DNA from 4 places in the Streptomyces sp. NPDC050145 genome. Region 1 is predicted to be linked to each of the others. Evidence: riboswitches for the same ligand, from Rfam matches in the RefSeq annotation. Region 1 holds a riboswitch; each other region holds the start of a gene.
What was found. Region 1 has a riboswitch for cobalamin ahead of cobN (cobaltochelatase subunit CobN). Riboswitches for the same ligand answer to the same signal wherever they lie in the genome.
Positions count from the first base shown of each region.

Region 2: it holds a riboswitch for cobalamin, as region 1 does, so the genes downstream of both, ACIBTU_RS22120 (ribonucleoside-diphosphate reductase subunit alpha) here and cobN (cobaltochelatase subunit CobN) in region 1, are expected to answer to the same signal.
Region 3: it holds a riboswitch for cobalamin, as region 1 does, so the genes downstream of both, ACIBTU_RS37720 (cobalamin biosynthesis protein) here and cobN (cobaltochelatase subunit CobN) in region 1, are expected to answer to the same signal.
Region 4: it holds a riboswitch for cobalamin, as region 1 does, so the genes downstream of both, ACIBTU_RS00615 (ABC transporter substrate-binding protein) here and cobN (cobaltochelatase subunit CobN) in region 1, are expected to answer to the same signal.

Region 1 is NZ_JBITJS010000002.1:388,104-395,347, reverse strand. Features, by position in the region: gene ACIBTU_RS05335 (polysaccharide lyase family 8 super-sandwich domain-containing protein) at 1-1,627, shown strand, start outside; gene cobN (cobaltochelatase subunit CobN) at 1,649-5,353, opposite strand; cobalamin riboswitch at 5,385-5,537, opposite strand; gene ACIBTU_RS05325 (cobalamin biosynthesis protein CobG) at 5,611-6,843, shown strand; gene ACIBTU_RS05320 (precorrin-8X methylmutase) at 6,836-7,244, shown strand, end outside.
Region 2 is NZ_JBITJS010000010.1:320,600-327,843, reverse strand. Features, by position in the region: gene ACIBTU_RS22145 (sugar ABC transporter substrate-binding protein) at 1-289, opposite strand, end outside; gene ACIBTU_RS22140 (GntR family transcriptional regulator) at 683-1,447, shown strand; gene ACIBTU_RS22135 (DUF3311 domain-containing protein) at 1,635-1,931, shown strand; gene mctP (monocarboxylate uptake permease MctP) at 1,928-3,556, shown strand; gene ACIBTU_RS22125 (nucleoside hydrolase) at 3,673-4,653, shown strand; cobalamin riboswitch at 4,691-4,834, shown strand; gene ACIBTU_RS22120 (ribonucleoside-diphosphate reductase subunit alpha) at 4,959-7,244, shown strand, end outside.
Region 3 is NZ_JBITJS010000030.1:13,096-20,339, reverse strand. Features, by position in the region: gene ACIBTU_RS37740 (cobyrinate a,c-diamide synthase) at 1-1,014, opposite strand, end outside; gene cobO (cob(I)yrinic acid a,c-diamide adenosyltransferase) at 1,011-1,610, opposite strand; gene ACIBTU_RS37730 (putative cobaltochelatase) at 1,610-3,691, opposite strand; gene ACIBTU_RS37725 (cobyric acid synthase) at 3,846-5,366, opposite strand; gene ACIBTU_RS37720 (cobalamin biosynthesis protein) at 5,363-6,319, opposite strand; cobalamin riboswitch at 6,358-6,501, opposite strand; gene ACIBTU_RS37715 (hypothetical protein) at 6,610-6,831, opposite strand; gene ACIBTU_RS37710 (anion permease) at 6,848-7,244, opposite strand, start outside.
Region 4 is NZ_JBITJS010000001.1:112,760-120,003, forward strand. Features, by position in the region: gene ACIBTU_RS00580 (hypothetical protein) at 1-254, shown strand, start outside; gene ACIBTU_RS00585 (DUF779 domain-containing protein) at 269-625, opposite strand; gene ACIBTU_RS00590 (hypothetical protein) at 701-1,084, shown strand; gene ACIBTU_RS00595 (hypothetical protein) at 1,089-2,234, opposite strand; gene ACIBTU_RS00600 (L-threonylcarbamoyladenylate synthase) at 2,406-3,026, shown strand; gene ACIBTU_RS00605 (ABC transporter ATP-binding protein) at 3,045-3,818, opposite strand; gene ACIBTU_RS00610 (FecCD family ABC transporter permease) at 3,815-4,831, opposite strand; gene ACIBTU_RS00615 (ABC transporter substrate-binding protein) at 4,864-5,895, opposite strand; cobalamin riboswitch at 5,957-6,161, opposite strand; gene sigJ (RNA polymerase sigma factor SigJ) at 6,190-7,089, opposite strand; gene ACIBTU_RS00625 (hypothetical protein) at 7,188-7,244, shown strand, end outside.

The sequences.
Region 1 (7,244 bases):
GAAGATCCTCGACGGGAGCGGCTTCGCGCACGGCGACGCGCTGGTGCCGGTGGTGCACGGGTGGGTCAGGGACGGGTTCGCGCCGCTGATCTTCGAGGGCTGGATGACGGAGGCGGTGAAGGGGCGCGCGGTGTCGCGCACCGGCACCGGGTACGACGACGTGGCCGTGATCGTGGAGGCCGTCGTCGACCTCGCCTCCCTGTCCGACGGCGCACCGGCCCGCGCCCTCAAGAGCTACGTGAAGCACATCCGGGCCGGCTCCCGCACCGCGCTCGACCCCACGTCCTTCGTCTCCCCGCTCAGCATCGTCCGCTACGCCGACCTCCTCGCCGACGCCTCCGTCCCGGCCGCCGACCTCAACCCGCCCGCCCGGTCGGTGGCCTTCAACGCGATGGACCGCACCGTGCACCGGCGCCCCGGCTACGCGTTCACCCTCTCCCGCAGCTCGGACCGGATCTCCAAGTACGAGTACATGAGCGGCGAGAACCTGATGCCGTGGTTCCAGGGCGACGGCGCGCACCACCTGTACCTGTCCGGGCAGGACCAGCGGCAGGCGTACGGCGTCGACCACCTCGCCACCGTCTCCCCGTACGGCCTCGCGGGCGTCACCGCGCCCGTCGAACACCGGGCCACGGTCCCGGAGTCGTACGGCGGCAAGCTCTTCTACGACAACCCGGACCACCCGCTGAACTTCACGGCGTCCAGCGAGTCGCAGAACACGTACGTCTACTTCCCGACCGCCACCGGCAGCCACTCCGGCGGCGCCGTGCTCGGCGCGTACGGGGCGGTCGGCTGGGTGCTCACGGACGACGTGCCGTGGCGGGACAAGGCGGCCGGGATCCTGCCGGACGACTTCGTGGCGTACCGCTCCGCCCGCGCCACCCGTTCCTGGTTCCTGCTGGACGAGGAGATCGTGCTGCTCGGGGCGGGGGTCGGGGACGCGCCGGGCGCGGGCCGGGCCGTGACGACGACGCTGGACGCGCGGATCGCGGCGGCGGGCGACGCGGTGTCCGTGACGGAGGGGGACTCCTGGGTGCGGTGGGCCGATGCCACGCAGGGCGCGGCGGTCGGTTACGTCCGGCTCGGTGGGCCGGCCGCCGAGCCCCGTCTGACGACCGTCACCCGCAGCCGCCGCACCGTCCGCCTCTCGAACCCGGACACGGCCGTCACCAAGCAGGTCTTCTCCCTGACGATCGGGCAGCCGCCCGGCGCGGAGCCGCTCGCCTTCGCCTGGGCCCTGCTCCCCAACGCCACGGCGGAGGCGGTCCGTTCGTACGACGGCGTCCGCGTCCTCGCCAACACCCCGCGTCTCCAGGCGGTCCGTCACGAGGGCCTCGGCCTGACCGCCGCGAACACCTTCGCCCCGGGCGCCCACCACACGGCGGGGCTCGTGATCGAAGGACCGGCTTCCGTGCTCGTACGCGAGGAGAACCGGGACACGACCCTCGCCGTGTCCGACCCCACCACCGGGCGCGACACCGTCACCGTGACCCTGCGGGGGCGCACCCTGCGCAAGGTGTCCGGCGACGACGGCGCCCGGGTGACCCCCGTCCCCGGCGGCACGCGCGTGGAGTTCGACGTGCGTCAGGCGTACGGGCGCAGCTTCACGGTGACGCTGCGCCCTTGAACGGGACGGGCACGGGACGGGCTAGGACTCGTCGTCCTCCAGGTCGCCTTCCGTCTCCAGGTAGACCTGGCGGAGGGCTTCCAGGACCTGGGGGTCGGGCTTCTCCCACATGCCGCGGGACTCGGCCTCCAGGAGACGCTCGGCGATGCCGTGCAGGGCCCAGGGGTTGGCCTCGGAGAGGAACTGGCGGTTCGTCTCGTCGAGGACGTACGTCTCCGTGAGCTTGTCGTACATCCAGTCGGCGATGACGCCGGTCGTGGCGTCGTAGCCGAAGAGGTAGTCGACGGTCGCCGCGAGTTCGAAGGCGCCCTTGTAGCCGTGGCGGCGCATCGCCTCGATCCACTTGGGGTTCACGACGCGGGCGCGGAAGACGCGGGACGTCTCCTCGACCAGGGTGCGGGTGCGGACCGTCTCCGGGCGGGTGGAGTCGCCGATGTACGCCTCGGGGGCGGTGCCGCGCAGGGCGCGGACGGTGGCGACCATGCCGCCGTGGTACTGGAAGTAGTCGTCGGAGTCGGCGATGTCGTGCTCGCGGGTGTCCGTGTTCTTGGCGGCGACCGCGATGCGCTTGTAGGCCGTCTCCATCTCGCCGCGGGCCGCCCGCCCTTCCAGGCCGCGGCCGTACGCGTAGCCGCCCCACACCGTGTAGACCTCGGCGAGGTCCGCGTCCGTGCGCCAGTCCTTGGAGTCGATCAGCTGGAGCAGGCCGGCGCCGTACGTGCCGGGGCGGGAGCCGAAGATGCGGGTGGTGGCGCGGCGTTCGTCGCCGTGCTCGGCGAGGTCGGCTTGCACGTGGGCCCGTACGTGGTTGTGCTCGTCCGGCTCGTCCAGGGACGCGGCCAGCCGGACCGCGTCGTCGAGCAGGCCGATGACGTGCGGGAACGCGTCGCGGAAGAAGCCGGAGATGCGCAGCGTCACGTCGATGCGGGGCCGGTTCAGCTCCTCGTACGGGATCGCCTCCAGGCCGTTCACGCGGCGGGAGGCGTCGTCCCAGACGGGGCGGACGCCGAGCAGGGCGAGGGCCTCGGCCACGTCGTCGCCGGCGGTGCGCATGGCGCTCGTGCCCCACAGGGACAGGCCGACGGACGTGGGGTACGCGCCGTCGTTGTCCTGCCGGTAGCGCTCGACGAGGGAGTCGGCGAGGGCCTGGCCGGTCTCCCACGCGAGGCGGGACGGGACGGCCTTCGGGTCCACGGAGTAGAAGTTGCGGCCGGTCGGCAGGACGTTGACGAGGCCGCGGAGCGGGGACCCGGAGGGGCCCGCGGGAACGAAGCGGCCCTCCAACGCGCGGACGGAGTGGTCCAGTTCGTCCGTGGTCCGGCTCAGACGGGGGACGACCTCGCGGGCGGCGAAGTCGAGGATGGCGATGACGGAGTCATCGCCTTCAGGGGCGCGGGGAACTGCGCGACCAGCCCCCACCGGCCCGCGGTCGGCAACAACGCTTGCGACCGCGGCGGGATCCCAGTTCGCCGCCTCCATCGCCTCGACCAGGGCGCGAGCCACCGCCTCCGCCTCGTCCGCGTTCGTGCGGGTGGCGGCCGACTCGTCCAGGCCGAGCGCCTCGCGCAGGCCCGGCAGGGCGGTCGTGCCGCCCCAGATCTGGCGGGCGCGGAGGATCGCGAGGACCAGGTTCACGCGGGCCTCGCCCTGCGGCGCGGCGCCCAGGACGTGCAGGCCGTCGCGGATCTGCGCGTCCTTGACCTCGCACAGCCAGCCGTCGACGTGGAGCAGGAAGTCGTCGAAACCGTCGTCGTCGGGACGGTCGGCCATACCGAGGTCGTGGTCGAGCTTGGCGGCCTGGATGAGGGTCCAGATCTGCGCCCGGATGGCCGGGAGCTTCGCCGGGTCCATCGAGGCGATCTGGGCGTACTCGTCGAGGAGTTGTTCCAGGCGGGCGATGTCGCCGTAGGAGTCGGCGCGGGCCATCGGCGGCACGAGGTGGTCGATGAGCGTGGCGTGGACGCGGCGCTTGGCCTGGGTGCCCTCGCCCGGGTCGTTGACCAGGAACGGGTAGATCAGCGGGAGGTCGCCGAGCGCGGCGTCGGGGGCGCAGGCGGCGGACAGGCCCGCGTTCTTGCCGGGCAGCCACTCCAGGTTGCCGTGCTTGCCGAGGTGGATCATCGCGTCGGCGCCGAAGCCGCGGTCGTCCGAGGACGCGGCGATCCAGCGGTAGGCCGCCAGGTAGTGGTGGGACGGCGGGAGATCGGGGTCGTGGTAGATCGCGATCGGGTTCTCGCCGAAGCCGCGCGGCGGCTGGATGAGGATGAGCAGGTTCCCGCGGCGCAGGGCGGCGAGCACGATGTCGCCCTCCGGGTTGCGGGAGCGGTCGAGGAACATCTCACCGGGCGGCGGGCCCCAGTGCCGCTCGACGGACGCGCGCAGCTCCTGCGGCAGCTCCGCGTACCAGCGCTTGTAGTCGGCGGCGGGGATGCGCACCGGGTTCTTGGCGAGCTGCTCCTCGGTGAGCCAGTCCTGGTCGTGGCCGCCCGCGTCGATGAGCGCCCGGATCAGCTCGTCGCCGTCGCCGGAGACGAAGCCGGGGATCTCGGCGGTGTCGCCGAAGTCGTAGCCCTCGTCGACGAGTCGGCGCAGGAGGGCGACGGCGGAGGCGGGGGTGTCGAGGCCGACCGCGTTGCCGATGCGGGAGTGCTTGGTCGGGTACGCGGACAGGACGAGCGCGAGCTTCTTGTCGCCGGCCGGGATGTGGCGCAGGCGGGCGTGGCGCACGGCGATCCCGGCGACGCGGGCGGCGCGCTCGGGGTCGGCGACGTAGGCGGGGAGCCCGTCCTCGTCGATCTCCTTGAACGAGAACGGCACGGTGATGAGCCGCCCGTCGAACTCGGGCACGGCGATCTGGCTCGCGGCGTCCAGCGGGGTGACGCCCTCGTCGTTCTCCTCCCAGTCGGCGCGGGAGGAGGTCAGGCACAGGGCCTGGAGGATCGGCACGTCGAGGCCGGTGAGCGCGCCCGCGTCCCAGGACTCGTCGTCGCCGCCCGCGCTCGCCTCGGCGGGGCGGGTGCCGCCGGCCGCGAGCACGGTCGTGACGACGGCGTCGGCGGCGCCGAGCGCCTCGATCAGCTCGGCCTCGGGGGCGCGCAGGGAGGCGACGTAGAGCGGCAGCGGGCGGGCGCCGGCCTGCTCGATCGCGTCGCACAGGCCGTGCACGAACGCGGTGTTGCCGCTCATGTGGTGGGCGCGGTAGTAGAGCACGGCGACGGTCGGGCCGTCGGCCTGCGGGGCGGGCCGGTCGAGGGCGCCCCAGGTCGGCGCGGGGGCCGGGGGTTCGAAGCCGTGGCCGGTGAGCAGCACCGTGTCGGACAGGAAGCGGGCCAGGTGCGCGAGGTTCGCCGGGCCGCCGTGCGCCAGGTACTTGTGGGCCTCGGCGGCGATGCCGACGGGCACCGTGGAGGCGGCCATGAGCTGGGCGTCCGGGGCCTGTTCGCCGGTGAGCACGACCAGCGGGACCCCGGCGGCGGTCAGCCGGTCGATGCCGTCCTGCCAGGCGCGGACGCCGCCGAGGAGGCGGACGACGACGAGGTCGGTGCCGTCGAGCAGCGCGTCGAGGCCGGTCCCGACGTCGGTCCGGGACGGGTTCGCGAAGCGGTACGTGACCGGGGCGTCCGCGAGGGCGTTCGCGGCGCGGGCGCTGAGCAGGTCGGTGTCGGACGTCGACAGGAGCAGGATGCGCTGCGCGGGCGTAGCCGTCTGCGAGGGCTGCTGAGACATGCGTCGTCTGGCCTTCCTCGGGGTGTCCGCGCCCCGGGTGGTTACTGACGGCGGGAGTTCCTGGCTCGCCCCCGGTGGGGGCTCACAGTGGCGGGACCGCGCCGGAATCGCACCGGGCTTCCTCCCCTGTCGCCGTCGCTGGCGATGTGACGGCCCGGACGGGACCGTCGCCGCTCATCGTACGGGGCGGGCGAGAAGCCCGATACGGGACGCTGCTCACAGCGGGAGTGCTGGTGAGCCTGGGTATGCTCCCCGGCATGCCCTCCGCCCCCATACCCCCCGGCCCCGGTACGTCCGGTACGTCCCGGGGTGACGCCTGCCCCGGCGCGCTGCGGCTGCACGCGGCGGACGACGGCTTCCTCGCGCGGGTGCGGGTGCCGGGCGGGGTGCTCGGCGTCGCGCAGGCGCGGGCGGTCGCGGAGGCGGCGGCGCGGTTCGGGGACGGGGTGCTTCACCTCACGTCGCGCGGGAACGTGCAGGTGCGCGGGCTGCGGGACGGGTGCGGCGGGGAGTTGGCGGAGGTGCTCGGCGGGGCCGGGCTGCTGCCGTCGCCGGCCCACGAGCGGGTCCGCAACGTCGTGGCTTCGCCGATGTCCGGGCTCGACGGGCTGGGGTTCGTCGATGTGCGGAAGTGGCTGACGGGTCTCGACGCGGCGCTCCTCGCCAGCTCGGTGACACCGGGCCTGTCGGGCCGTTTCCTCTTCGCGCTGGACGACGGACGCGGTGACGTCGCCGGGCTCGGCCCGGATGTCCTGCTGCGCGGCCGCCCCGACGGCTCGACCCAACTGGCCGTCGGGGACGCGGAGTTCGTCGTGTCGTACGAGGATGCTGCGCGGGCGGCGGTGATCGCGGCCGAGTCTTTCCTCGCGTCAGCCTCGGAAGTGACGGGCCGTCGGGTATGGCGCGTGGCCGAACTGGGCGTGCCCCTGGCGGAGTTGATATCCCGGAACCTGAAGTCGGCGGGCCTGCACCCCTGGAGCGCACGGAGTGCGCCTCTAGGGGCGCGGGGAACTGCGCGACCAGCCACGACGAACGCCGCACCCGGCGACGAACCGGGATCCCGCAACGGCGGAGCCCTGACCGTGACGGCCCCCTTCGGATCGTTCACCCAGAACCAATGGGCGACCCTCACCGATCTGGCCGACCGCCTCCCGCAGAGGGAACTGCGCATGACCCCCTGGCGGACCGTCGTCGTACCCGGCGCCGGCCCCGCGGAGCGCCCCGCCCTGGCGGCGGCCGGGCTGATCACCGACCCCGCGGCGCCCGCCGCCCGGCTCGGCGCCTGTATCGGGACCCCGGGCTGCGCCAAGTCCCTCACCGACGTACGCCGGGACGCGGAACCCCGCCACCGACAACTCCCCACCTACTGGTCCGGCTGCGCACGCCGCTGCGGCCACCCCGCCGGCCCGCACATCGACGTGGTGGCGCAGCCGGACGGCACCTACCGCACGCAACGAACGACCGAGGAAAGAGCCGAACCCCGTGTATGACTACGAGAAGGACGGCGCGGCGATCTACCGCGAGTCCTTTGCCACCATCCGCGCGGAGGCCGCGGCCGGCCTCGCCGCGCTGCCCGCCGACGTCGCGCAGGTCGCGGTCCGCATGATCCACGCCTGCGGCCAGGTGGATCTCGTACAGGACATCGGCCACTCGGCCGGCGTCGTGGCGAAGGCCCGTGCCGCGCTGCGGGCCGGCGCGCCGATCCTCTGCGACGCGCACATGGTCGCGAGCGGTGTGACCCGCAAGCGGCTGCCCGCCGACAACGAGGTGCTGTGCACCCTGCGCGACCCCCGCGTCCCGGCGCTCGCCGCCGACCTGGGCACGACGCGCAGCGCCGCCGCGCTCGAACTGTGGCGGGACCGCCTGGACGGCGCGGTCGTGGCGATCGGCA
Region 2 (7,244 bases), on a different contig from region 1:
CGGGGAACTTGTCGCCGCCCAGGGCGGTGTCGAGCTTCTTGGCCTTGTCCGCCCACTGCTGGTACGCGATGTCGACCTTGACCTTCGGGTACTTCTTCTTGAACTGGGCGTTGACGTCCTTGACCAGTTCGGGCCAGGTGCTCTGCGCGTCCACCATCAGCCAGACGGTCACCGAGCCGGTGCGGTCCTTCGGGTCCTTGCCGGCGTTGTCGTCCTCGCCGCCCCCACAGGCCGCGACCCCGGTCATCATGGCCGCGACGCCGACCGCCGCGATGAGCTTGCGCTTCATGTCACCCTCCTCAGGGATGCCTGCAACCCCCCACCCACAGCGATGACATACGGCGAGTACGCGAAGCACGTACGCGGATACGGCTGATGGGACTGGGACCTGGTCACTAATGGTGTAGACCAGTACCGGGAGCTTGGACCAGACCAATGGGGCTGTCAAGGGTGGTTGTGAAGGGACCGTGGGTCCGTTACCGGAACGACACCCACCCCTCGGAGCACGGTCGTTGACCCCGTTCGCCCGTCCGGCGGGGTGGACTAGACCAGAGGGGCGGCGGACGATATAAGAAGGGATCACGGAGCGTGCGGGAGTACCCCGGGGCGAGCCGTGCCACGATGTGAGCCGTGACCGGCGGACGCATCGGTCGCATCGGCACCGGAGCCGGGAAGGCGGAGCATGAGCACCGACGTGAGCAGTGCGGAGAACGAGGGCGGGGCGCCTGTCCGTACCGCACGTGTGCCCAAGTACTACCGCCTGAAGAAGCATCTCCTCGACATGACGGAGACTCTGCCGCCCGGCACCCCCGTCCCCCCGGAGCGCACCCTCGCCGCCGAGTTCGACACCTCCCGCACCACGGTCCGCCAGGCCCTTCAGGAGCTGGTCGTCGAGGGCCGCCTGGAGCGCATCCAGGGCAAGGGCACCTTCGTCGCCAAGCCCAAGGTGTCGCAGGCGCTCCAACTCACCTCCTACACCGAGGACATGCGCGCCCAGGGCCTGGAGCCCACCTCGCAGCTGCTCGACATCGGGTACGTGACGGCCGACGACACCCTCGCCGGGCTGCTCGACATCTCCGCCGGCGGGCGCGTCCTGCGCATCGAGCGGCTGCGCCTGGCCAGCGGCGAGCCGATGGCCATCGAGACCACGCACCTGTCCGCGAAGCGCTTCCCCGCGCTGCGCCGCAGCCTCGTGAAGTACACCTCGCTCTACACCGCGCTCGCCGAGGTCTACGACGTCCGGCTCGCCGAGGCCGAGGAGACCATCGAGACCTCGCTCGCCACACCCCGCGAGGCCGGGCTGCTCGGCACGGACGTGGGCCTGCCGATGCTGATGCTCTCCCGGCACTCGATCGACGGTTCGGGCCAGCCTGTGGAGTGGGTGCGCTCGGTCTACCGGGGCGACCGGTACAAGTTCGTGGCCCGCCTCAAGCGCCCCATGGACTGAGCCGCCCCGCCCCCTTCTCGCTCCTCGCATTTCTCACATACGGCCCACCGGTGCCGGGTAGTTGATATCAGTACGGCATCGGTGCGTCCGTTATCCGGACAAGGGTTCCATGAGGCGAGACTCTCGCCTAGATTTCCCGGACGTTAAGCCGAGATAAATAGGGCCAGCGAGGGGACGGAACCGCTCTATGTCCAATGCGCCGGAGGCCGCGCGACCAGCGCGGCAAGCAGACACGCGGACGGTGACCCCGCTCCGTGTCGTGGTGGCCTTGTGTCTGATCGCCCCGTTCGTGGCGATGCTCTGGGTCAGCTCCTACGCCAAGGTGGACCCCGCGTTCATCGGCATCCCGTTCTTCTACTGGTACCAGATGCTCTGGGTGCTGATCTCGACGGCGCTCACGATGATCGCGTACAAGCTGTGGAAGCACGACCAGGCGTCCCGTAAGCAGGCCGCCGAGGCCTCCCAGGAAGGGGCCGGCGCGTGAACGACGGCGTCAACGGTGTCGCACTCACCGTCTTCATCCTGTTCTTCGTGGCCGTCACGGTCATGGGCTTCCTCGCCGCCCGCTGGCGGCGCGCCGAGAACGAGGCCTCGCTCGACGAATGGGGCCTGGGCGGCCGCTCGTTCGGCACCTGGATCACCTGGTTCCTGCTCGGCGGCGACCTCTACACGGCTTACACCTTCGTGGCCGTCCCGGCGGCGATCTACGCGGCCGGCGCCTCCGGCTTCTTCGCGGTGCCGTACACGATCCTCGTGTACCCGCTGATCTTCACGTTCCTGCCGCGCCTGTGGTCGGTCTCGCACAAGCACGGCTACGTGACCACCTCGGACTTCGTGCGCGGACGCTTCGGCTCCAAGGGTCTGTCCCTGGCCGTCGCGATCACCGGCATCCTCGCCACGATGCCCTACATCGCGCTCCAGCTCGTGGGCATCCAGGCCGTCCTGGACGTCATGGGCGTCGGCGGCGACGAGGGCACCAACTGGTTCGTCAAGGACCTGCCGCTGCTGATCGCGTTCGCGGTCCTCGCCGCGTACACGTACTCCTCGGGTCTGCGGGCCCCGGCGCTCATCGCGTTCGTCAAGGACACGCTGATCTACATCGTCATCGCCGTCGCGATCATCTACATCCCGATCAAGCTCGGCGGCTTCGACGACATCTTCGCCGCGGCCGGCGAGAAGTTCGCGAAGATCAACCCCGCGACCGAGAAGCCCGTCGGGGCGCTCGCACCCGGCTCGCAGGGCACCTGGACGTACGCGACCCTGGCGCTCGGCTCGGCGCTCGCGCTGTTCATGTACCCGCACTCGATCACGGCGACCCTGTCGTCGAAGAGCCGCGAGGTCATCCGGCGCAACACGACGATCCTGCCGCTGTACTCGCTCATGCTGGGCCTGCTCGCGCTGCTCGGCTTCATGGCGATCGCGGCCGGAGTCACGGTCCAGAACGGCCAGTTGGCGATCCCGCAGCTGTTCGAGGACATGTTCCCCGACTGGTTCACGGGCGTCGCGTTCGCGGCCATCGGCATCGGCGCGCTCGTCCCCGCGGCGATCATGTCCATCGCCGCGGCCAACCTCTTCACCCGCAACATCTACAAGGACTTCATCAAGCCGGACGCCACGCCCGCGCAGGAGACCAAGGTCTCCAAGCTGGTGTCGCTGCTGGTGAAGGTCGGCGCGCTCGCCTTCGTCCTCACCATGGACAAGACCGTCGCCATCAACTTCCAGCTGCTCGGCGGCATCTGGATCCTGCAGACCTTCCCGGCCCTGGTCGGCGGCCTGTTCACCCGCTGGTTCCACCGCTGGGCGCTGCTCGCCGGCTGGGCCGTCGGCATGGTGTACGGCACGGTCGCCGCGTACGGGGTGGCCTCGCCGACGCAGAAGCACTTCGGCGGCTCCGCGAAGGAGATCCCGGGCATCGGCGAGATCGGCTACATCGGCCTCACCGCGTTCGTCCTGAACGTCGTCGTCACCGTGGTCCTCACCTTCGTCCTGAAGGCGCTCAAGGCCCCGGACGGCATCGACGAGACGTCCCCGTCGGACTACACGGCCGACGCCGGCGACAAGGGCGTGAAGGTCGAGCTGCCGGCCGTCGGGACCGGCGCCGGACACTAGCCCCGCGCACCCTTCTCACAGGACGAGCCCCTCCACCCCTGGAGGGGCTCGTCCCGTTACGGTGGCCGACGATCGGCACCACCCGACGATCGGCACCACCCGCCCTGGAGGAACCCTTGACCGCACCCATCGTCCTCGACAGCGACCCCGGCATCGACGACGCCGTCGCGCTCCAGTACCTGCTCGGCACCGGCCTGTGGGACCTCAAGGCCTACACGACCGTCGGCGGCAACGTGCCCGCCTCCCAGACCTTCCGCAACGGCCGCGCGCTGGCCCGCGCCTTCGGCATCGACGGCGACGTGCCCGTGCACCGGGGCGCGGGCCGCCCGCTGACCCGGCTGCCGTACTCCGCGGCCGGCGAGTTCCACGGCGCGGAGGGCCTCGGCGCCGAGCGGCTGCCCGACGCGAGCGTCCCCGAGCAGACCGAGTCCTCGGCGCAGGCCATGCTCCGCCTCTCGCGCCAGTACGAGGGCGAGCTGACCGTGTGCGCGACGGGCCCGCTGACCAACGTCGCCCTCGCGATCACCGAGGACCCGGACTTCGCGCGGCGCGTGAAGCACCTCGTCTTCATGGGCGGGGCCGCCGAGGTGCCCGGGAACATCACGCCGGTCGCCGAGTTCAACGCCTGGGCGGACCCGGACGCCGTCGACCTCGTGGTGTCCTCGGGCATCCGGTACACGATGGTCGGGCTCGACGCGACGCACGGCTGGCGCTTCACCAAGGACCACCTGGCCGTCCTGGAGGACGCGGGCGAGGGCATGGCGCTGACCGCCCGCCTGATGCGCTACTACCTGGACGCGTACACGGAGGCCGCGGGCAGCCCGCTGCACGACCCGCTCGCCGTCGGGGTCTGCGCCGACGAGTCGTTCGTCACCGCCGCCGACGGCACCGTCGTCGTGGAGTGCGCGAGCGAACTCACCCGCGGCAAGACCGTGTTCATCCCCTACGACAGCGACTACCCGCGCGCCTACTACGCCGAGTCCCCGCTCGTCGCCGCCCGCACCGAACACCGCGGCCGGGTCGCGCTCGGCACCGGCCCGCGCGACTTCACGGCCGACTTCGTGACCACGCTCCTCAAGCAGCCCGGGGTGGCCTGACCGTCACCGCGACACAACATGTGGGCCCGGAGCGGAAGCCCGGGCACAACATGTATGCTCGCTCTCGCTGTCGTCGCAGGGGAATCCGGTGCAAGTCCGGAACTGTCCCGCAACGGTGAACGTAAGGCCACAAAGGCCCCTCACGTGAGTCCGAAGACCTGCCGACGGTGCACCCGAGCCGTCCGGCCCGGGTGTCGATACGTCAGGGCCTCGCGGAACGGGCCGGTGACGCGGGCGCCCCCTGTGCGCGCCCGGGCCACTCCTCCTTCCCGCGGGCCCCGAGCCGAGCGAGGGAGAGCCCCCCAGTGACGATCGCGCCCGCCGATCCCGCCTCAGCCCCGGTCCGTGCCGAAGCCGACGCCCCCGGCACCGCGCTGCTGCGCACGCTGACCGAGCTGACCGCCGACCTGCCCGACGCCGACCCGGGCCGGGTCGCCGCCGCGGCGCTGCGCGGCCGGTCCGCCCGGGCCGACGAGGCGGAGCTGCGCGAGCTCGCCACCGAGGCGGCCGCCGGACTGATCTCCGAGGACCCGGCCTACTCGCGGCTCGCGGCGCGCCTGCTCACCCTCACCGTCGCGGCCGAGGCCGCCTCGCAGGGCGTCACCTCGTTCACCGGCTCGGTCGCGGTCGGCCACCGCGAGGGCCTGATCGCGGACCGCACCGCCGAGTTCGTGCGCGTGCACGCCGCCGCGCTCGACGCGCTGATCGACCGGGACGCCGACGACCGCTTCGGCTACTTCGGCCTGCGCACCCTCTTCAGCCGCTACCTGCTGCGCCACCCGATCACCCGCAAGGTCGTCGAGACGCCGCAGCACTTCCTGCTGCGCGTGGCCTGCGGCCTGGCGGAGGACGACACGGTCCGCGCCCTGGACGAGGTCGCCGCGCTGTACGGCCTGATGAGCCGGCTCGACTACCTGCCCTCCTCCCCCACGCTCTTCAACTCCGGCACCCGGCACCCGCAGATGTCGAGCTGCTACCTGCTCGACTCCCCGCTCGACGAGCTGGACTCGATCTACGACCGCTACCACCAGGTGGCCCGCCTCTCGAAGCACGCCGGCGGCATCGGTCTCTCGTACTCCCGCGTCCGCAGCCGCGGTTCGCTGATCCGGGGCACGAACGGGTACTCCAACGGCATCGTGCCGTTCCTGAAGACGCTCGACGCGTCCGTCGCCGCCGTGAACCAGGGCGGGCGCCGCAAGGGTGCCGCCGCCGTGTACCTGGAGACGTGGCACTCGGACATCGAGGAGTTCCTGGAGCTGCGCGACAACACGGGTGAGGACGCGCGGCGCACGCACAACCTCAACCTCGCGCACTGGATCCCGGACGAGTTCATGCGCCGGGTGAACGAGGACCGGCCGTGGTCGCTGTTCTCCCCCGCCGACGTGCCCGAGCTGGTCGACCTGTGGGGCGAGGAGTTCGACGCCGCGTACCGCGAGGCCGAGGCCGCGGGGAAGGCGCAGAAGACGATCCCCGCGCGGGACCTGTACGGCCGCATGATGCGCACCCTCGCGCAGACCGGCAACGGCTGGCTGACCTTCAAGGACGCCGCGAACCGCACCGCCAACCAGACGGCGGAGCCCGGCCACACGGTCCACTCCTCGAACCTGTGCACCGAGATCATCGAGGTCACGGACGACGGCGAGACGGCCGTCTGCAACCTGGGCTCGGTCAACCTCGGGGCGTTCGTCGACACGGCGGCCGGGGACATCGACTGGGAGCGCCTCGACGCGTCCGTCCGCACGGCCGTCACGTTCCTGGACCGGGTCGTCGACATCAACTTCTACCCGACCGAGCAGGCGGGCCGCTCCAACGCGAAGTGGCGTCCGGTGGGCCTGGGCGCGATGGGCCTGCAGGACGTGTTCTTCAAGCTGCGGCTGCCCTTCGACTCCGAGGAGGCGCGCGCCCTGTCGACGCGGATCGCCGAGCGGATCATGCTCGCCGCGTACGAGGCCTCGACGGACCTCGCCGAGCGCAACGGGCCGCTGCCGGCCTGGGAGAAGACCCGTACCGCGCGCGGTGTCCTGCACCCGGACCACTACGGCGTCGAGCCGGTCTGGCCGGAGCGCTGGGCGGCGCTGCGCGAGCGCATCGCCGCGGTCGGCATGCGCAACTCGCTGCTGCTCGCGATCGCCCCGACCGCGACGATCGCCTCGATCGCCGGTGTCTACGAGTGCATCGAGCCGCAGGTCTCCAACCTGTTCAAGCGCGAGACTCTCTCCGGCGAGTTCCTCCAGGTCAACTCGTACCTGGTGGAGGAGCTGAAGAAGCTCGGCGTGTGGGACGCGCAGACCCGTGAGGCGCTGCGCGAGTCCAACGGCTCGGTGCAGGACCTGACCTGGGTCCCCGCGGACGTCCGGGCGCTGTACCGCACGGCATGGGAGCTCCCGCAGCGCGGCCTGATCGACATGGCGGCGGCCCGCACCCCGTACCTGGACCAGGCCCAGTCCCTGAACCTGTTCATGGAGACGCCGACCATCGGCAAGCTCTCCTCGATGTACGCGTACGCCTGGAAGTCGGGCCTGAAGACGACGTACTACCTGCGCTCGCGCCCCGCGACGCGCATCGCCCGCGCGGCGGCCCGCGCCACCGTC
Region 3 (7,244 bases), on a different contig from region 1:
CACGGGGGCGCCGGACGCGGCCAGGTCCGCGACCGACTTGCGGAGCCGCTCGTTCGCGGAGAGCTCCGGGGCGTAGACCTCCGGGAAGCCGCCGCCGATCACCAGCGCGGACGTGTTCTCGGGGAGGGACTCGTCGTGGAGGGGGTCGAAGGGGGTGACCTCCGCTCCGGCCGCCGTGAGGAGCTCGGTGTGCTCGGCGTAGGAGAAGGTGAAGGCCGCGCCGGCCGCCACCGCCACGATCGGCCTTCCCGCCGTCGTGGCTGCCCGTGCCTCCGAGCCGGTCGCGCTCCACGCCTGCGTCGTCAGCGGCGGGGCCGTCCGCGCCAGGGCCAGCAGGCCCTCCAGGTCGCAGCCCTCCCGCACCATCGCCGCCGACGCCCGTACGGAGTCCACCGCCTCCGTACTGCGTTCCGCCACCGGGACCAGGCCCAGGTGGCGGGACGGGGTGGCGACCTGGGGGGTGCGGCGCAGGGCGCCGTAGACCGGGACGCCGACCTCCTCCAGGGCCTCCCGCAGCAGCGCCTCGTGGCGGTCCGAGCCCACCTTGTTGAGGATCACGCCCGCGAGCCTGACCTGAGGGTCGAAGGACGCGAAGCCGTGCACCAGCGCCGCCACCGAACGCGACTGCGACGACGCGTCGACCACCAGCACGACCGGCGCCTTGAGCAGCTTGGCGACGTGCGCCGTCGAGGCCAGCTCGCCCTCGCCGGACACCCCGTCGAACAGGCCCATCACGCCTTCCACGACGGCCAGTTCACAGCCCTGCGCCCCGTGCGCGAACAGTGGCGCGACCAGCTCGGGCCCGCACATGTACGCGTCGAGGTTGCGGCCCGGGCGGCCGGTCGCGAGCGCGTGGTAGCCCGGGTCGATGTAGTCGGGGCCCACCTTGTGCGGGGACACGGCGAGGCCCCGCTCCGCGAACGCCGCCATCAGACCGGTCGCGACCGTCGTCTTGCCGGTCCCGGACGCGGGCGCGGCGACGACGAGCCGCGGAACCGAGACGGAGGTCGTCACCACTCGATGCCCCGCTGGCCCTTCTGACCCGTGTCCATCGGGTGCTTCACCTTCGACATGTCGGTCACCAGGTCCGCGAACTCCACCAGCTTCTCCGGCGCGTTGCGGCCCGTGATCACGACGTGCTGGGTGCCCGGACGGTCGCGCAGCACCTGCACCACCTCGTCCACGTCGATCCAGCCCCAGTGCAGCGGGTACGCGAACTCGTCGAGCACGTACAGCTTGTACGTCTCGGCGGCCAGGTCCCGCTTGACCTGCTCCCAGCCCTCGCGGGCCTTCTCCTCGTTGTCCGCCTGGCTGTCCCGCTGGACCCAGGACCAGCCCTCGCCCATCTTGTGCCAGTCGACGGTGCCGCCCTCGCCGGAGGCGCCCAGCACCTTCAGCGCGTTCTCCTCGCCGACCTTCCACTTCGCCGACTTGACGAACTGGAACACCCCGATCGGCCAGCCCTGGTTCCAGGCCCGCAGCGCGAGCCCGAACGCGGCCGTCGACTTGCCCTTGCCGACGCCCGTGTGCACGAACACCAGCGGCCGGTTGCGTCGCTGACGTGTCGTCAGTCCGTCGTCCGGCACCACACTCGGCTGTCCCTGCGGCATTACGCGGCCCTCCTGATGCTGTTGATCCCCTGGGTTCCCTGTACGTCCTTGACCAGCCCGGCGATCGAGTCCGCCCGCAGCTCGTCCAGCGTCACGGCCGTCCCGCCGAGCCGCGTCGCCAGCTGCCCGGCGAGCCCGAGCCGCACCATGCCGCTCTCGCAGTCCACGACCACGGACGCCGTGCCCTCGGCGGCGTGCAGCCCGGCCGCGCGCTCCGCGAGCCGCACCGGCTCCGGACCGCCCGTCGCCCGGCCGTCCGTCACGACCACCATCAGCGGGCGCCGCGCCGGATCGCGCAGCCGCTCCACGCGCAGCACGTCGTGTGCCCTGAGCAGCCCGGCCGCCAGCGGGGTGCGCCCGCCGGTCGGCAGCGACTCGAGCCGGGCCGCCGCCGCGTCCACGCTCGACGTCGGCGGCAGCGCCACCTCCGCGGCCGTGCCCCGGAACGTCACCAGGCCCACCTTGTCGCGGCGCTGGTACGCGTCGAGCAGCAGCGACAGCACCGCGCCCTTCACCGCACCCATGCGCTGCCGCGCCGCCATCGACCCGGACGCGTCCACGACGAACAGCACGAGGTTGCCCTCGCGGCCCTCGCGCGTCGCCTGCCGCAGATCGTCCCGGCGCACCACGAGCCCCGGACCGCTGCGCCCGCGCGCCCGCTGGTGCGGCGCCGCCGCGTGCACGGTCGCCGCCAGATGCAGCTTCGTCAGCGCCCCGCGCGGCCGCGTCGAACCCGTCGTGCGGCCGTGCTCGGTGCGGGCCCGCGAGCGCCGCCCCGCGGCCCCGTCGCCCAGGCCCGGCACGCTCAGCATCTTCGTACGGAAGGGCTCGCCCGCGCTCACCGCGCGCTGCTCGCGCCCGGCCCCGGCCGGCACCTGCGCGTCACCGGGCTCCTCGGACTCCTGGGACTTCTCGGAGTCCTGTGAGGGCTCCGGGGGCGCCTCCTGCGGCTGCCCCGCGTCCGGTCCGCCGCCCTGCGGCGGCACTCCGCCCCCGCCGCCGTCCGGGCCACCGCCGTCGGGGCCGTCACCGTCAGGCTCCGGGTCCGGCTCGTCCTCCGGCTCCTCGTCCGGGCCGAACTCCTCCAGCGTCTCGTCGAGCTTGTCCTCGTCGAGGCCCGGCGCGTCGAAGGGATTACGGCGCCTGCGGTGCGGCAGCGCGAGCAGCGCGGCCTGCCGCACGTCCTCCACGAGCACCTCCGTGCGCCCCGCCCACGCGGCCAGCGCCGTCGCGGTACGGGCCATCACGATGTCGGCCCGCATGCCGTCCACCTCGAACGCGGCGCAGGTCGCGGCGATCTGCGTCAACGCCCCGTCGCCGAGCCGCACCTGAGGCAGCAGGGCGCGGGCCGCGACGATCCGCTCCCGCACGTCGGCCTCCTCGCCGGCCCAGCGGGCGACGAAGCCCTCGGGGTCGTCGTCGTAGGCCAGGCGCCGCTTGACGACCTCGACGCGCTGCGCCGGCTCCCGGGACGCGGCGACCTCCACGGTCAGCCCGAACCGGTCGAGCAACTGCGGCCGCAGCTCGCCCTCTTCGGGGTTCATCGTGCCGACGAGCAGGAAGCGGGCCGCATGCCGGACGGAGACGCCCTCGCGCTCGACGTACGAGGCGCCCATCGCGGCGGCGTCGAGCAGCAGGTCCACGAGGTGGTCGTGGAGGAGGTTGACCTCGTCGACGTACAGGATGCCGCGGTGCGCGTCCGCGAGCAGGCCCGGCTCGAAGGCCTTCACGCCCTCCGCGAGCGCCCGCTCGATGTCGAGCGCGCCGACGAGCCGGTCCTCGGAGGCCCCGACCGGCAACTCGACCATGCGCGCGGGGCGTTCGGTCCCGGCGGCGTCCGCGTGGGGCCCGTCGGGGCACTGCGGGTCCGGCGCCGCCGGGTCGCAGGAGAACCGGCAGCCCGGGACGACGGGGACGTCCGGCATCAGCGCCGAGAGCGCCCGCACGGCGGTCGACTTGGCGGTTCCCTTCTCCCCGCGCACGAGCACCCCGCCGACAGCGGGCGACACGGCGTTGAGCAGCAGGGCGAGCCGCAGATCGTCCTGCCCGACGACAGCGCTGAACGGATACGGGTTGCTCATCGGATGAACTCCTCCGGGTAGATGCGCCCCGGCAGGGGCGCGGGGAACGGCGCGAGCAACCACGCACGGTCCGCACGTACGGCCAAACCCATGGGGGTCCGGGGGCGAAGCCCCCGGGGTCGGGACGGGAAGGGGCGGCGGGGGCGACTTCCCATCACGGCGCCCCGGGCGGCACGAACGGCAACCCCGAGGGAGCGCCCCCCTCGATCAACCGCCACAACGCGTCCGTGTCGGCGTGCCGCTCGATCAGATCGCCGAGCCGGTCGAGCTGCTCCTCCCGCAGCGCCGCGAACGAGGTGTCAGGTGCCGGCACGAACCGCCGCCCCGAGGCCGCCGCGACCTCCCGGAGGAACGCCCGCCGGAACCCGTCCGACTCCAGCGACCCGTGCCAGTGCGTCCCCCACACGGCCCCCACCCGGCACCCGTCCAGGAACGCCTCGCCGCCGAGCACGTCGGCGACCCCGTGATGGATCTCGTACCCCTCGACGGGCTCGCCCAGGGCCTGCCCGACGGGCCGGGCCAGCGTCTTCTCCCGCTCGAAGCGAACCCGCACCGGGAGGAGTCCGAGCCCGTCCACGACCCCGGCCCGCGACTCGACCTCGTCCTCGATCCGCTCCCCGAGCACCTGGAAACCGCCGCAGATGCCGAGCACCGGCCGTCCCTCGGCGACCCGCCGCGCCAGCGCGTCCGCGAGCCCGCGCTCGCGCAGCCACTCCAGCGCCCTCACGGTGCCCCGCGTGCCCGGGACGACCACCAGATCGGCGTCGACGAGCTCCTCGGCCCGGTCCACGAACCGCACGACGACGCCGGGTTCGGCGGCGAGCGCGTCGACGTCCGTGAAGTTCGACATGAGCGGCACCGCGCACACCGCGACCCGCAGCACGTCCGCGCCGACCGGCGGCGCCACGACGGACTCGCGCACCGTGCCGCGCAGCGACACCCGCAGGCCGTCCTCCTCGTCGATGCCGAGCCCGTGCTGATAGGGAAGAACGCCGTACGTGGGGCGGCCCGTCAGCGATTCCAGCATGTCCAGGCCGGGTTCCAGCAGGGTGACGTCACCGCGGAACTTGTTCACCAGATACCCGGCGAGCAGCTCCTGGTCCTCGGGCGCGAGCAGCGCCGTCGTGCCGAAGAACGACGCGAAGACGCCCCCGCGGTCGATGTCGCCGACGACGAGCACCGGCAGCCGCGCGGCCCGCGCGATGCCCATGTTCACGATGTCGGTCCGCCGGAGATTGATCTCGGCGGGCGAGCCCGCCCCTTCACAGATCACGGCGTCATGACTGCCCCGAAGCTCCTCCAGGCATCCCACCACCGTGTCCAGCAGGGCCGCCTGCCGCCCGCCGTGGTAGCCGCGTGCGCTCAACTCGCCCACCGGCTTGCCCATCAGGACGACCTGGCTGCTCCGGTCGCTGCCGGGCTTCAGCAGCACCGGGTTCATCAGCGCGCTCGGCTCGACGCGGGCGGCCTGCGCCTGCATGGCCTGCGCCCGCCCGATCTCGGCGCCCTCACGCGTCACGAACGAGTTCAGGGACATGTTCTGCCCCTTGAACGGCGCGACCTTCACGCCCTGCCGCACCAGCCACCGGCAGATCCCCGCGGTGACCACGCTCTTCCCGGCGTCCGAGGTGGTGCCCGCGACCAGCAGGCCGCCGCCCTTCCTCGCGCCCGTCATCGACGGCCCCACAGCAACCGCGCGCCCACACAGACTCCCAACGCCGAAAGACTCACGCGCCGCGACAACCGCGCGGCCCGCTCCACATCACGTACGTGTACGGGCCGGCCCCGCTCGTTGAGGACCGGCCGGTGCTCCACCCGCCCCGCGTACGACAGCGTGCCGCCGAGACGCACCCCGAGCGCGCCCGCGAACGAGGCCTCCACGACCCCCGCGTTCGGGCTCGGGTGACGCTCCGCGTCGGCCCGCCAGGCCCGCACCGCGTCCCGGGGGCGGCCGCCGGTCAGCACCGCGAGGACGCCCGTCAGCCGGGCGCCGGGCCAGCCGGCGACGTCGTCGAGCCGGGCCGAGGCCCAGCCGAAGCGCCGGTAGCGCGGCGACTTGTGACCGACCATCGCGTCCAGTGTGTTCACGGCACGGAAGGCGAGCAGCCCCGGCACCCCGGCGACGGCACCCCACACCAGGGCGCCCACGACCGCGTCGGAAGTGTTCTCGGCGACCGACTCGACGACGCCGCGCGCGATGCCGTCGGCGTCCAGGCCCTCGGGGTCGCGCCCGCACAGCCGGGGCAGCAGCTCCCGGGCCAGCTCCACGTCGCCGGCCTCCAGCGCGGAGCCCACGGCCCGCGCCTCACGGCCCAGCGAGGTGCCGCCGACCACGGCCCAGGTCGCGGCGGCGGTCAGTGCGACCGAGGCGGCGGGGGAGCGGCGTACGGCACGGGCGGCGAGCGCGCCCAGCGCGGCGGCGCCACCGGCGCACACGGCCGTGTGCAGGGCGCCCCGGCCGCGATCGTCCCGCCACAGCACGCGCTCGACGGCTCCCGCGGCGCGGCCGAAGCCCGCGACGGGGTGCCCGCGGCGCGGATCGCCGACCAGGAGGTCGCTGAAGATACCCAGGGCGGCGCCGTACGCGAAGACGCGCTCGGCCCGCCGTGCGCCGCGCGGGGCGAACATGGCGGTAGTTGTCCTCACTCAGGGTGTCCACGCCCTGGTTCGAAGAGACCGGCAGCGTGAGTTCCTGGCTCGCCCTCCGGGGGAGGGCTGACAGTGGCGGGACCGCGCCGGATTCGCACCGGCTTCCTCTGCTGCTGCCGTATATGGCGAGGGAAGTGCACCACGCTCCGCGAAGGCACGTCAACTTGCTGTTGACCTGCGGCGGGTGAGTGTGGCCAGGTCCACAACACGTCGGCGGGGTGGGGACGCGCGTGCGTCCCCACCCCGCCGAGGGAGTGCTGCGACCGTGGTCAGGCCACGATCAGAAAGATCCCGTACGCGACCGCCGCCGAGCACAGCGCGAAGCACAGGTAGGCGCCGGAGACGGCGAGCGTCGCCGAACCGCCCGCGCGCGTCGCGGACTCCTTCTTGGAGAGGCCGACGATCCCGAGAGTGAACAGGCCCACCAGGGCCACGGTCACCACGAGGCTGACGCCGAACACGGAGCCGAGGGCCGCCCAGTCGATCTTCATAGCTGGTCCTGCTTCCTTACAGCGTGGCGCCGGTCGTGGCGCGCGCGGGGTCGGCCACCGAGGCGGCCGCGGCGGGCATCGGGGACTCCTCGACGGCGAGCGCACCGGTGGGCGGCGGCGTGACCGCGGCGATCGCGGTCGTGACGACACCGGCGGGCTCCGCGGCGGGGGCCTCGGTGCCGATCTCGTCGGCCGTCACGTTGTGCTGGTCGACCGAGTTGCGGCGGGACAGCACCCAGATGACCGAGGCGCCGCCGATGAGCAGCGCGGCCGTCAGGCCGATGCCCCACGGGCCCTGCTGGGTGAGGAACTCGGCGCCCGCGCCGACCAGACCGGCCGCCGGCAGGGTCAGACCCCACGCGACGAACATCCGGGTGGCGGTCGACCAGCGGACGACACCGCCCTTGCGGCCG
Region 4 (7,244 bases), on a different contig from region 1:
GCTCCCCGTCCACCGTGCCGAAGCTGTCCACCGCGGACGGGCTGCTGTACCTGTACACGAAGAAGCCCGACAAGCTCGGCATCGACGCCTGGTACCTGACCGCCGTCGACTTCCACACCGGCGAGACCCGGTGGAAGCAGCTCGTCGGGACGGGCATCGCCTACGACAACAACTGGGCGCCCGTCACCCTCGGACCGGACGGCACCGCGTACGTCGGCGTGTTCAACGGGCTCACGGCGGTACGGGACGAGTAGCGGGCCGTGGCCCGTCAGGTGCCGAGCAGCCGGGAACGGATGAGGAACCGGACCCCCTCCGGGGCCTCCAGGGAGAAGCCGCTGCCGCGCCCCTCGACCACGTCCACGATGAGCCGCGTGTGGCTCCACAGCTCGTGCTGGCTCCTCGACATCCAGAACGGCACCGGCTCGGCCACCCCCGGCACCGCCAGCTCGGCGAGCAGGACGTCCGCCGCGCCGGTGCGGAACTCGCCGTCCGGATAGCACATCGGGGCGCTGCCGTCGCAGCAGCCGCCGGACTGGTGGAACATCAGCGGGCCGTGGGACTCCCGCAGCCGCCGCAGCAGCGCGGCGGCCTCGGGAGTCAGCTCCACGCGGGGTTCGTCGCTCATGACGGACCAGTCAAGCCACGAGGACGTTGCGAGCACGTTGCACGTACGGGGGCCCGCGCCGCATAGGCTCGCACCATGGAACAGAGGGAGATCATCCTGCGGGCGATCGGCGTGCTGACCGAGACGCAGGAGATGGTGCGCAGACTCACCGACGGCGAGCAGCTCGACACCGACGTCACCCAACTGGGGCGGCTCGTCTCGGAGGTGTTCCCCACCGTCGAGATCCCGGCGGGCGCGACCGCCGAGCAGGCGGCCGAGATCACCATCTCCGCGCTGATGCCGGCCAGCGTCTCGCTCGTCGAGGCCTTCGCCTTCCTGTTCACCCAGCTCGCCCTGGTGCACGACGAGGGCCGCAGGGACGTCAGCTCCACCGAGCTGCTCCAGGAGATCGCCCTGCGGATGTCCGCACCGGACGCGCAGGACTCACCGGAGAGCCCGGACACGCCCGACACGGACTGACGTACTAGCGGTTCGGATCCCGGAAGCGGCCGAACGCCTTCGACAGGGCGCCGAGCGGTGAACCGTCCGGCCGGGCCACGGGCGCGGCCGGACGCGGCGCCGCCGAGCCCGCCTCCGCGAGCGCGGCCTGCGCCGCCTCGGCCGCCTCCTTGTACAGGTCACGGGACTTGGTCATGGCGTCGAGCGCCTCCGCGTACCGGCCGACCATGTCCCGCGCGTGCGCCAGCTCCTCCTCCGGCGTCAGCAGGTGCCAGCCCTTGCGCAGCCGGCTCACCACCCGCTCCGCCTCGGCGGACAGCGGCTTCGGCAGCGCCGTCGCGGCTACGACCCGGGCCAGGAGTTCGGGCTGCTCCGACCCGTCCAGGAACACGCTGCGGACCGTGAAGGCCTCCGGCTCGTACCCCGGCTCGCGGGGCGTCGAGGGCAGTACGACGGCGCCGCCGCGCGGCAGCCGCACGTCGAGTTCCTTGCGCAGCGCGAAGTCCACGATCTGCGCCAGCTCGGGCGCCGCCCGGTGCTCGATCACCCGGTGCCGCAGGCTCGGCGGCAGCGACGCGACGACCGGGAGCTGCCCCCGCAGGTCGGGGGTCATCGCCTCGTGCACCACGACGTGCGTGTACCAGCTGTCGCGCGCGCACTCCCGCAGCAGCCGGCGCACCTCGTCGTCGTCCTTGGGCAGCGGGTTCGCCGCGCGGATGCGCAGCCCGGCCACCGTCTCGTGGTCCCACGGCACCCGCTCGCTGTCGGGCCAGAACATCGTCGCGGGCGAGGGCCAGTGCGGCTGCCAGTCGCCCTCGGCCTCCGCCGCCAGGACCCACGGCACGCCGCCCTCGGTCTCCCGGCGCCGGGCCTCCGGCTCGTACGTCGTCAGCTGCGCCCGCACGGTGATGTCGCCGTCCACGCGCCAGCGGGCCTCGAAGACACGCCGGGCGCCGGGGCCCGGGTCGGCGTCCTCGTCGCGGGGATGCATCGCCGTGGAGCGGGCGGCGTCGGCCGGATCGAGATCCAGGAAACCGTCCAGCACCCCGGCCGCCTCGAGAGCGATCAGGTTGCGCCGGACGTCCTGCTCGGGCTCGGGACCGGTGTGGCGGCCACGGGCCGGCCAGACAGTCGCGGGGGCGGGGTTCGAGGAAGGTTTCTTCTTGGCCATGGAGTCGATCTGTGAGCGGACGGGGCCCGACCAGTATGGTCCGTCGACCTGTGTGCGCGGAGGACCAGGGGGTGCGGGTGTCGGGATTGTCGCGCCGGGATTGTCGCACGTGCCCGTGATTCCACGCCGTGTACCCGGCGACACGCCCGCCGGATCCCGTACGCTCGCCGCATGGCCAGGTACTTCGACGTGCATCCCGAGAACCCGCAGGCGCGCCTGATCACGGCCGTCGCCGACAGCATCCGCGACGGGGCGCTCGTCGCCTATCCGACGGACTCCTGCTACGCGCTGGGCGCGCGGCTCGGAAACCGCGAGGGGGTCGACCGGATCCGCGCGATCCGCCAGCTCGACGACAAGCATCACTTCACGCTGGTGTGCCAGGACTTCGCGCAGCTCGGCCGGTTCGTGCACATCGACAACGACGTGTTCCGCGCCATCAAGGCGGCCACGCCCGGCAAGTACACCTTCATCCTGCCCGCGAGCCGCGAGGTGCCGCGCCAGCTCCAGCACCCGAAGAAGAAGACCGTCGGCGTCCGCATCCCCGACCACGTCGTCACCCAGGCCCTGCTCGCCGAGCTCGGCGAGCCGCTCCTGTCGAGCACCCTGCTGCTGCCCGGCGAGGACGAGCCCCTCACCCAGGGCTGGGAGATCAAGGAGCGGCTCGACCACTCCGTCGACGCGGTGCTCGACTCCGGCGACTGCGGCACCGAGCCGACCACCGTCATCGACTTCTCCGACGGCGAGGCCGAGATCGTCCGGTACGGCGCGGGAGACACCGAGCGCTTCGAGTGAGCGGCCCGCTCGGCGGGCTCAGACCGTGCCGAGGAAACGGATGTGCGGTCCCGCCTCCGGGTCCGGGTGCGTGATCTTGGCCCGTACGCCGTAGACGTCCGCGACCAGTTCCTCCGTCAGGACCGCGCCCGGGGTGCCGGACGCCACGACGCGGCCCGCGCGCAGGACGACGACCTCGTCGCAGTACGTGGCCGCGAGGTTCAGGTCGTGCAGGGCGACCACACAGGTCAGGTCGAGGCTCTGGACCAGGTCGAGCAGCTCCAGCTGGTGCTGGATGTCGAGATGGTTCGTCGGCTCGTCCAGGAGCAGTTCGCGCGGCTCCTGGGCCAGCGCCCGCGCGATCTGCACCCGCTGCCGCTCACCGCCCGAGAGCGTGTGCCACAGCCGGTCCGCGCGGTCGGCGAGCCCGCTGCGTTCCAGCGCGGAGCGCACCGCCCGCTCGTCGGCCGCCGAGGCCGGCGACCACGCCCTGCGGTGCGGGATCCGGCCGAGCCGCACCACGTCGGCGACCGTCAGCTCCACCTGTGTGTCGGACTGCTGCTGCACCAGCGCGATCCGGCGCGCCGCCTCCCTGCGCCCCACCTCGGCGAGCGGATCGCCGTCGAGGGTGACGACCCCGGCCGTCGGCGCGAGCACCCCGGCGAGCAGCCGCAGCAGCGTCGACTTGCCCGACCCGTTCGGCCCGAGCACCCCCGTCACCGAACCGGGCTTCGGCGCGACACTCACCCCGTCGAGGATCACCGCCGCGCCCGCCGACCGGGCCACGCGCTCGGCGCCGAGCCCCGCCGTCATCGCGTGCTCCGGCCGCGCCACAGCACGTACACGAACGCGGGCACGCCGATCAGCGACGTCACCACCCCCACGGGGACCTCCTGCGGTTCGAGAGCCGTACGGGCCAGCGTGTCGACCCACACCAGGAACACAGCCCCGGCGAGCGCGGTGGCCGGCAGCAGCCGGGTGTGGCCGGGGCCCACCAGGGCGCGGGCCGCGTGCGGCAGCACCAGACCGACGAAGCCGATCGCGCCCGCCGCGCTGACCAGCGCCGCCGTCAGGAGTGCCGTCACGCACAGCAGGACGAGCCGGGTGCGGGCCACCCGCACACCGAGCGCGGCCGCCGCCTCGGGGCCGAACGCGAACGCGTCGAGCGTCCGCCCGTACCCGAGGCACACCGCCAGCGTGACCACGAGGACGGCCAGGCACAGCCACACCTCGGTCCAGCCGACCCCGCCGAGCGAGCCGAGCAGCCAGAACAGGACGCCGCGCGTGGTCTCCGCGTCCGCCGCCGTCAGGACGACGAACGAGGTCAGCGCCGAGAACAGCTGCATCGCCGCGACACCGCACAGCACCACCCGGTCCGTGGTCCCGCCGAGCGCGTGACTGAGCACCAGCACCAGGCCGAACGAACAGACGGCGCCCAGGAACGCGCCGCCGGACACCGACAGGGCGCCCCCGCCGATGCCCAGCACGACGACGAGGACGGCGCCGGTCGAGGCCCCGGAGGAGACGCCGAGCACGAACGGGTCGGCGAGCGGATTGCGCAGCAGGGCCTGGAGGACCGTGCCGCAGACCGCGAGGCCCGCCCCGCACACGGCGGCCAGCAGGGTGCGCGGCAGCCGCAGGTTCCACACGATCCCGTCGCGGATCGGCGACAGGTCCGAGCTGCCCCAGCCGACCCGGGCCGCGACCGACGCCCACACGTCGCCGACGCCTATGTGTGCGGGCCCGATCGTGATGGCCACGGCGACCGAGACGCACAGGGCGAGCAGGCCCGCCGCCGCGTACGACGCCGGGCGCAGGCGGGTCACTTGGTGAGGCCGGGGCACTTGGTGGGGCCGGGTCACTTGGTGAGGCCGAACGCGCGCAGCGCCGCCGCCACCTTCTCCACGCCGTCCACGGTGCGGATCGTCGGATTGAGGTCCTGCCCCTTGAGCAGCACGTACCGCTTCTCGCGGACCGCCTTCATGTTCTTCGTCGCGGGGTCGGACTCCAGGAACCTGATCTTCTGCGCCGCCGACTCGGCCGACTGCGAGCGCCGGGTCAGATCGCCGATCACCAGGACGTCCGGGTCGCGGTCCACGACCGTCTCCCAGTTGATCTGCGGCCACTCCTCATGGGTGTCGTCGAAGACGTTGCGCACCCCGAGCGCGTTCGTGATGACTCCGGGAGCTCCGCAACAGCCCGCCATGTAGGGCGACTTGGAGTCGGAGAACCAGTACAGGACGCGCACGCCGTCGGCATCGCCACCCGAAGCGGCCTTCCGCACCCGCGACTTGAGCGTCGCCACCAGCTTCTCGCCGCGTTCGCGCACGTCGAAGATCCGTGCCAGGTCCCGGATCTCGCCGTAGACCGTGTCCATGGTCAGCGCCTCGGTGCGGACGCCGTCGCCGTCGCCGCTGTTGTCCTTGTCCGCGCAGTCGGTGGGGGACAGGTACGTCGGCACGCCGAGCTTCTCGAAAGAGGCGCGCGGCGCCACGCCGCCCTTGCCGAGCGTGTACCCGAACGAGGCAGCGGCGAAGTCGGGTTCCGTGTCGAGGACCTTCTCGAACGACGGGTAGCGGTCCGCGAGGCGCGGCACCTTCGCGTTCGCCTTCGCCAGGTTCCCGCGCACCGGGTCGGTCCAGGTGCCGGTGCCCGCCATCCGGTCGGCGAGGCCGAGGGACAGCATGATCTCGGCGGAGCCCTGGTCGAGGGCGACGGCGCGGCGCGGCGGGTGCGCGACGTGCACGCGCTGCCCGCAGTTGGTGAGCGTGACACCGGCGCCGGACGCACCGTCGGAGCGCTCCGACGGGGCGCCGGATCCGCAGGCGGTGAGCAGCAGTGCGGTGATCGGCACGAGGGCACAGAAGCGGGCGAGACGTGCGAAGGGCACGGGAGATCCTTTAGCGTCCAGGGCTCAAACGCGGAGCCGGCCAACGGTCCGCCCCGCCGGGTGCACGGGCGGGGCCGCCAGCAGGTCTTCGGACTCGGGGTCGTCCGGACGGAGCGCCTTCCCAGGCCCGGTTCCCCCCGGCCCAGTGGCAGTTGCCCCGCCCGTCGCCCTCACCGCTGCGCGTCAGTTCCGGTCTTGCACCGGATTCCCTGACCCGAGTACGTACAAGTACGCACAAAGGTACGACTGGCTTGGGGAAGCTATCACAGGGCGTCACCACCCCGGCAGGGCGCGTCAGTCCTCGCCCGACCAGGCCCGCAGCTTCTCCGGATTGCGCACCACCCAGATCCGCGCGACCCGTCCCCCGGCGAGGTCGAACGCCGCCACCGTCAGCACCACACCGTCCCGGAGCGCGACGAGTCCCGGCGCGCCGTTGACCGTACGCTCCAGAAGTTCCAGACCCGGCGCCTTGTCGGCGATCGCCACCATGTACGAGGCGATGCGCGCCGCCCCCTCGACCGGGCGCAGCGCGGCACCGGCCAGGCCGCCACCGTCGGCGGTCATCACGGCGGACGGGGCGAGCAGGCCGACGAGCGCCGCGATGTCCTTCGCCTCCCAGGCCCGTCTGACCTGCCGCACCGCTTCCGCCTGCCGCGCGCCGACGTCCTCCGGGCGCGCGGCGCCCACCCTCCGCCGCGCCGAGGCGGCCAACTGCTTGCAGGCCGCCGACGACCGGCCGAGGACCTCCGCGATCTCCGCGAACGGATACCGGAACACGTCGTGCAGCACGAACGCCACCCGCTCCGCCGGCGTCATCGACTCCAGGACGACGAGGAACGCCATGCTCACGGACTCGTCGAGCACCATCTGCTCGGCGAGGTCGCCGCCCTGCCCGTGCGCCCACTCGGACCGGTCCGGGAGCGGCTCGGGCAGCCACGCGCCCACGTAGCGCTCGCGCCGGGCACGCGCCGAGCCGAGCACGTCCAGGCAGATCCGGCCGGTCACCGTCGTCAGCCAGGCGCCGGGCGACGCGATCTCGTGCCTGCGGCTGTCGGGGAGCGCGTACCAGCGGGCGTACGCCTCCTGCACCGCGTCCTCCGCCTCGGCCAGTGAGCCGAGCAACCGGTAGGCCACATTGAGCAGTTGGCGCCGCTCGCCCGCCACCGTGTCCGTGTCCGCCCCCGCCGTCCCCAAACCGTCCGCCCCCTCGCCTTACCTTTCGCCGACCTGCGTCGTCGGCCTGGCGAGACCTTATCGACCGACTGCCCTCGGGCGGGAAAGAGGACCAGGCCATGGCCACCCACGTGACGACCACCCGGCGCACCCTTTCGTTCCTGCGCGTCGCGATC